Regions from separate parts of the Methylosinus sp. R-45379 genome, predicted to be linked through region 3. Evidence: predicted binding sites of a transcription regulator. Region 3 holds the regulator's gene; each other region holds the start of a gene.

Region 1 (2,263 bases), on a different contig from region 3:
CGCATTCTCACGGAGCGGCAAGAGCGTGAACGGGCTCGGCTTTTGTCCGCCTCCCGGCATAGAATTGCGGCCCGTCGCGAGTCCTATACTGCGCCTTTTGCTTGCGTTTTGCTCGGCATGGCGTGAACTTTGCCGCATTGCGCCCGCGGACTCTTGTTTTTCCGCGGGCCGCACGCCATATTCGACGGCGAGGACCGCGCCGATTGGCCGGATAGACCGGGCCGCGCGGCCTTTTTCGAGAGGATGCTATGTCCAATTTCGACCGCAACACGAGCTTCGGCTACCGGGGCGGGGTCTCCAGAGCCGGCACGGCCGAGATCGACCAGGGCCTGCGCGCCTATATGCTCGGCGTCTATAATTATATGGTCCTGGGTCTCGGCGTCACCGGCGTCGTCGCGCTCGGCACGCATATGCTCGCCGTGGCCAAGGAAGGCGGGCGGCAGATCGCGCTCACGCCTTTCGGTCAGATGCTCTACACCAGCCCGCTGAAATGGGTGGTGATGCTGGCGCCGCTGGCCTTCGTGTTCTTCCTGGGCTATCGCGCCGACCGCGTCTCCGCGGCGACGGCTCGCAACCTGTTCCTCGCCTTCTCGGCGGTGATGGGCTTGTCATTGTCGTCGATCATGATCGTCTTCACGGGCGCGTCGATCGCCAAGGTGTTCTTCATCACCGCGGCGGCCTTCGGCGGCCTCAGCCTCTATGGCTATATGACGAAGCGCGATCTCTCTGCCTTCGGTTCCTTCCTGGTGATGGGCCTGTGGGGCCTCGTGCTCGCGAGCCTCGTCAATCTGTTCTTCCAGAGCAGCGCGATGCAGTTCGCCTTGTCGATCCTGTCGGTGTTCATCTTCGCGGGCCTCACCGCCTGGGACACGCAGTCGATCAAGGACGGCTATTATCAGAACGCCGGCTATGGCCAGGAGATGGTGCAGAAGCAGAGTATCTTCGGCGCTCTGTCGCTCTATCTCGACTTCATCAACATGTTCCAGTCGCTGCTCTATCTCTTCGGCGAGCGCAACGACTGATCGGACGATCGATCCGATCCGGGATAAAGGAAGGCCCCGCTCCGGCGGGGCCTTTTCTTTTGCCGGGCGCGCGCCAATTCGCTCAGTCGCGCACCAATTCCAGCTTCTTTTGCAGCACTGCGACGACGCGCGAGAGATCATGGCCGCGGCGCATGACGAGGCCGCCGGCGGCGACGACGCAATAGGCGCCCTGACGGCGCGCCAGCTCGGGATTTTTCTCGATGCGATAGAGCGGCGCCTCGCTGGCGCGGCGAAAGACCGAGAACACCGCCTTGGCGGGCGAGAAATCGATGGCGTAATCGCGCCATTCGCCGGCGGCGACCTTGGCGCCATAGAGATCGAGCAGCAGTCGCAGCTCACGCCGATCGAAGGACACGAGCGGAGCGCTGCGCTCGGGCGCGGCCCTGGCCCGGTCCGCATCATTCGTCGCGCGGCCTGCCACGACAGAGAGCAGGCCGCGCCGCCGGCTGGGATCGGTCGTCTCCGTCTCGCTCATGCCGCTTTCCTCATTTCTTGGGCATGATCGCGCGGCAAATGCGCGAGGGCAAGACAAAGATGACAATGAGACGACGATGGGCCTCGCGCGCCTGGCCGAGATTTCACATTTTCGCCAATATCGAGCCCCTTGTCCGCCAAAGGAGCCGACCAATATCTAGCCCATTGCCTCGACACGCTCGGGAAGCCGTTTTTCCGGATTTCGTCAGCCCCCCAGCCCCCCGGAAGGGCGCTTTTCGAGCACATGAGTTCGTGGCGATGGACGGGCCGGCCGGGCGACGCTCGGGCGGCCCGTCTTGTTTCGGGCTTCTCCACCACGCGCCTCTTCTTTCCACGCTCTCGCAAGTCTCGCGCGATCGAGTCTCGCGCGATCGAGTCGCGCGACCCATGGCGGCCGTCTTGCAACTTCGTGGACGATCCCCGATATCACTCTCGCGTTTCGCTCGAGGCGGCTCGACGGACGCCATTGCCGATCAATGACGATCTCTATATCCCGGCCAGAGCCAGCGCGCCGTCGGCCATGCTTCCATTTGCGGAAAGCGACGCGCGCGGCGGAGCCGACAGAAAAAGCGGAGACGAGCCCGTGACCGACCACGCCGAAACACAGACGATCGACGCAGCCGAGCGCAGCGATTACGGCTTCCAGGCCGATGTCGCGCGGCTCCTGGAGCTCATGACGCATTCCGTCTATTCGGAGCGCGAAATTTTCTTGCGCGAGCTCGTGTCCAATTCGGCCGATGCGATCG
Region 2 (2,263 bases), on a different contig from region 3:
CCTGAACGATCTCCTTGCCGCCGCGGCAATCGACCAGCCAAACGTCATAGACCGGGTGCTCGACGCCATGCAGGCCTGGGCTCGCTGCGAACATCCAGCCGGAGAAAATCCGCTTGGCGTCGTTCTTCCCCGTGTCCTGCTCGTCGACCTCGACGAAGCTCGTGGTCTGCGGAGCCTCGGTCTGCGGACGCGTGTTGCAGACGCGCGGCGTCACCTGAAGCGAACCGAATTGCACGGTCTCGTCTATGGCGACGTCGAAATTGATGATCCGGCCTGTCGTCTTGTCGAGCCCGGCGAAAATGGCGGTGGGATTGCGTATGGGATCCGCGGCCGCCGCGCCGAGGCCGACGAGGAAGGCGGCTCCCGAAAGAGCGAAACGCAGGCGGAAGCAGCGGGAGATCATATCGGCTCTCGTTTCCGATCTCTGGCTCGGGCCAGCCGCCCGCGCCTCATGCGCCGTCGTTGAATAGGAAGAGCGTGGCGGATCGATGGTCGCGGACAGGGCCGCGACCGTCTCGCCTCAAGCCTCGGGGGTCCAGGCCTGATAGTCGCCGCCGGCGGGAGCGCGGCGGCCCTCGGCCAGGATCGAGCCCGGCGGATGATAGGCGGCGGAGGTGCCGGTCAGATTGGGGCGATAGGTCAGCTCCCATTCCTTCGGCTCGTATTTCTCCTGCGTCGGCGGCGTGTCGACCGTGTGGTGCAGCCAGCCGTACCAGCCGGGCGGCGTCGCCGAGCCCTCGGCATAGCCCTTATAGATGACCCAGCGGCGCTCGAAGCCGAGCGCCTTGTCCTTCTTGCCGCCTCGGCGGCGGTAATAGACATTGCCGAACTCATCCGTCCCGACGCGCTCGCCATAGAGCAGCGTCCACAGGCCCGTGCTGAGCGTCGCCCGGTTCCACCAGGTGAAGAAGCGAATGATGTAGGACATGTCGGAAGCGTCCAAGAATGTTTGCGTGGCCCCTTATTGCGTCAAGACAGCGCAATGTCCAGTCGGGCGCGCCACTTCCGCTGCGTGGGCTTTGCTTTTGGCGCGAAGTCGTAGAAAAGGAGGCATGTGACAGAAAGACGACAGCTGTCGCGCCGCCAAGGCGCGCCGCAGAGAGCTGAAACCATTGGCTTCCAGCTCTCGTGGACAAGAGCCACGCGTCGAAATTCCAAGGGACGGCCGCATGATTTCCAAAGCCTCGAGGCTCATTCTTCACGCCGCTCTGGCGGCGATCCTTTCAGTGGGGAGCGCGCGCGCCCTCGATATTTCCGGCGCCGGCGCGACTTTTCCCCTGCCCATCTACGCCAAATGGGCGCAGAGCTATTCGAAAGAAACCGGCAATCGCGTCAATTATCAATCGATCGGCTCGGGCGGCGGCATCCGCCAGATCAAGGCGCGGACAGTCACTTTCGGCGCCTCGGACCAGCCGCTGAGCGCCAAGGAGCTCGACGCAGCCGGGCTCATCCAATGGCCGCAAGTGGTGGGCGGCATCACCCCCGTCGTCAATCTGGACGGGGTCGGCTCCAATGAGCTGGTCCTCGACGGGACCACGCTCGCGCGCATTTTTATCGGCGAAATCAAGCTCTGGAACGATCCGGCGATCCACGCGCTGAACCCGAAGATCGCTCTGCCGGCGACGTCGATCGTCGTCGTGCACCGCTCGGACGGATCGGGCACGACTTTCTGCTTCACCCACTATCTCTCCCGCGTCTCCGCCGATTGGAAGGCGAAGGTGGGCGAGAACGTGGCTGTGGAATGGCCGCTCGGCCTCGGCGCCAAGGGCAATGAGGGCGTCGCCAATAATGTCGCCACCGCCAAAGGCGCGATCGGCTATGTCGAATTCGCCTACGCCAAGCAGAATAAGCTCGCCGCCGTCAGCCTGGTGAATCGCGACGGCAAGATCGTCGCGCCGGGCAAGGAGAGCTTCGAGGCCGCCGCCGCCAATGCCGATTGGGCCGGCGCGCCGGGCTTTTTCCATCTGCTGACCGAGCAGCCGGGCGCGGGCTCCTGGCCGATCGCGGCGGCGACCTTCATTCTGCTGCCGAAGCAGCCGCAGGATGCGGCCGCGGCGCTGGAAGCGCTGAAATTCTTCGACTGGGCTTTCTCCAAGGGCGCCGCGGCGGCCGAGGAGCTGGATTTCGAGCCCATGCCAGCCTCCGTGGTGACGCTGATTCGCAAGAGCTGGGCGGCCAATGTGAAGGATGCGAATGGAAAACCGCTGCTGAACTGACCATAAAGGTCGGCAGCGGCCGCGCGCGGCCTATTCGCACAGGAGCG
Region 3 (2,263 bases):
TCACCGAATGGCTGTTCGCTTTCGAGGACAGGCTCTCGGTGACGATCAGCGGCGCCGATCGGTTGATGGACGATTCCCGCGAGAGCCTCGCCGAGCGCATATGGGCCGAGGCAGCCGCCGCCACGGGCCTGCCGGTGGAGCTGCCGCAATGGCAGATCGTCAAGGAAAAGCGCGCCACTTTCGCCGCGACGCCGGCGCAGCAGCTGCGCCGCCCCGGCGCTGTGACGGGGTGGCGCAATCTCTTCCTCGCCGGCGATTGGACTGCGACCGGCCTTCCGGCGACGATTGAAGGCGCGATAAGGTCGGGCTATCGCGCGGCGGAGCTGGCGGGGCGTTCATAGGTCGAGCCCGCCGCCGCCGTCATCGCGAGGAGCGTAGCGACGATGCGATCCAGGGGCCGCCCCACGGCTCTGGATTGCTTCGCTGCGCTCGCAATGACGATGGGCAGAGGGAGCGCGTGCAGACAAAAGCGAGCCTGAAGGCTCGCGATCCAAAGCGCCCCCTGGACCGCGAGCCTTCAGGCTCGCATCGCCCCTCAATTCCTCCCGAAGGTCTCGTCGAAGGAATAGCCGGTGCCGCGCACGGTGCGGATCGGGTCCTTCTCGCGGCCGCGGATGATCGCCTTGCGCAGACGGCCGACATGCACGTCGACGGTGCGCTCGTCGATCTCCGCCGAGAGCCCCCACACGCTGTCGAGCAATTGCGCGCGCGAGAAGACGCGGCCGGGTTTTTCCATCAGATATTCCAGCAGACGGAACTCCGTCGGGCCGAGATGAATCTCGCGCCCGCCGCGCTTCACGCGGCGCGTCTCGCGGTCGAGGTCTATGTCGCCGGCGACGAGCCGCGTCGCCACGCGCTCCGGCCGCGCGCGGCGCAGCAGCGCATGCACGCGCGCCATCAGCTCCGGCGGCGAGAAGGGCTTCACCACATAATCGTCGGCGCCGATGGAGAGGCCGCGCACGCGCTCATTCTCGTCGCCGCGCGCGGTGAGCATGATGATCGGCATGCTGCGCGTGTCGTCGCGCGCGCGCAGCCGTCGGCAGATCTCGAGGCCGGAGACGCCGGGCAGCATCCAGTCGAGAATAACGAGATCGGGCTGCGATTCGGAGAGACGGATCTCCGCCTCGTCGCCGCGCTCTATATGCTCGACGAGAAAGCCCTCGGCCTCGAGATTATAGCCGAGCAGCAGCGCCAGCGCCGCGTCGTCCTCGACGACGAGTATGCGCGGCGCGCGGTCGTGCGGCGCCTCGCGCGGAGCGGCGACGCGGATTTCATTCATTTCGTAGGCTCATCCGGTTCCGCGCTGGCGGGAAGGCTCGCCGATTTGCCTTTGGGGCGGTCGGTCGGCATCGCCTCGCCAGTGACGAGATAGACGATCGTCTCGGCGACATTGGTGGTGTGATCGCCGATGCGCTCTATGTTCTTCGAGCAGAAGAGCAGATGCGTGCAGAAGGAGATGTTGCGCGGGTCCTCCATCATGAAGGTGAGGAGATCGCGGAACACCGAATCTTCCAGCGCATCGAGCTCGCTGTCGTTGGTCCACACGGCGCGGGCGCGCTCGACATCGCGCTGGGCGTAGGCGTCGAGCACGTCCTTCAGCTGTATGGCGGCGACTTCCGCCATCGTCTTGAGGCCGATGACGGCGCGCGGCACGCGCGCCTCGGAGAGGATCTTCACCGTGCGCTTGGCGATGCTCTTGGCGAGATCGCCGACCCGCTCGAGATCGGCGGCGATGCGCATAGCGGCGATGCATTCGCGCAGATCGATAGCGAGCGGCTGCCGCCGCGCGATGGTGAGGATGGCGTTCTCCTCTATCTCCCGCTGCAGCGCGTCGAGGCGCTGATCGGTGGCGACGACGCGATGGGCGAGCTCAATGTCGAAATTGGCGAGCGCATCCATGGCTTCGGCGAGCATTTTCTCGGCGATGCCTCCCATCTCGGCGATTCTGCGGCCGAGCACTTCGAGGTCGCGGTCATAGGAGCTGACGATATGTTCGCTCATGGTCTCAATGTCCTCGTGCGCGATGCGCGCTCAGCCGAAGCGGCCGGTGATATAGTCCTGCGTCTTCTTGTTCTGCGGCGCGGTGAAGAGATTATTGGTCTCGCCGAATTCGACGAGATCGCCGAGATACATGAAGGCGGTGAAATCGGAGACGCGCGCCGCCTGCTGCATGTTGTGGGTGACGATGGCGATCGTGTAGCGCTCCGACATTTCGTCGATGAGCTCCTCGATCTTCGCGGTCGAGATCGGGTCCAGCGCCGAG

What was found. The regulator PhoB, encoded in region 3, activates phosphate uptake and scavenging genes when phosphate is short. The targets are predictions, from matches to a motif close to TGTCATNNANCTGTCAT.
Region 1: A1351_RS21635 (DUF2794 domain-containing protein) is a predicted target of PhoB. The motif match lies at 1,578-1,594, and genes of this name have one in related genera.
Region 2: pstS (phosphate ABC transporter substrate-binding protein PstS) is a predicted target of PhoB. The motif match lies at 1,055-1,071, and genes of this name have one in related genera.

The regions. Positions count from the first base shown of each region.
Region 1 is NZ_LUUM01000299.1:14,599-16,861, reverse strand. Features, by position in the region: gene A1351_RS21640 (Bax inhibitor-1/YccA family protein) at 249-1,022, shown strand; gene A1351_RS21635 (DUF2794 domain-containing protein) at 1,105-1,518, opposite strand; gene htpG (molecular chaperone HtpG) at 2,038-2,263, shown strand, end outside.
Region 2 is NZ_LUUM01000157.1:27,122-29,384, reverse strand. Features, by position in the region: gene A1351_RS07500 (DUF2155 domain-containing protein) at 1-403, opposite strand, end outside; gene A1351_RS07495 (NADH:ubiquinone oxidoreductase subunit NDUFA12) at 521-928, opposite strand; gene pstS (phosphate ABC transporter substrate-binding protein PstS) at 1,170-2,216, shown strand.
Region 3 is NZ_LUUM01000309.1:90,353-92,615, forward strand. Features, by position in the region: gene hpnE (hydroxysqualene dehydroxylase HpnE) at 1-341, shown strand, start outside; gene phoB (phosphate regulon transcriptional regulator PhoB) at 536-1,279, opposite strand; gene phoU (phosphate signaling complex protein PhoU) at 1,276-2,001, opposite strand; gene pstB (phosphate ABC transporter ATP-binding protein PstB) at 2,032-2,263, opposite strand, start outside.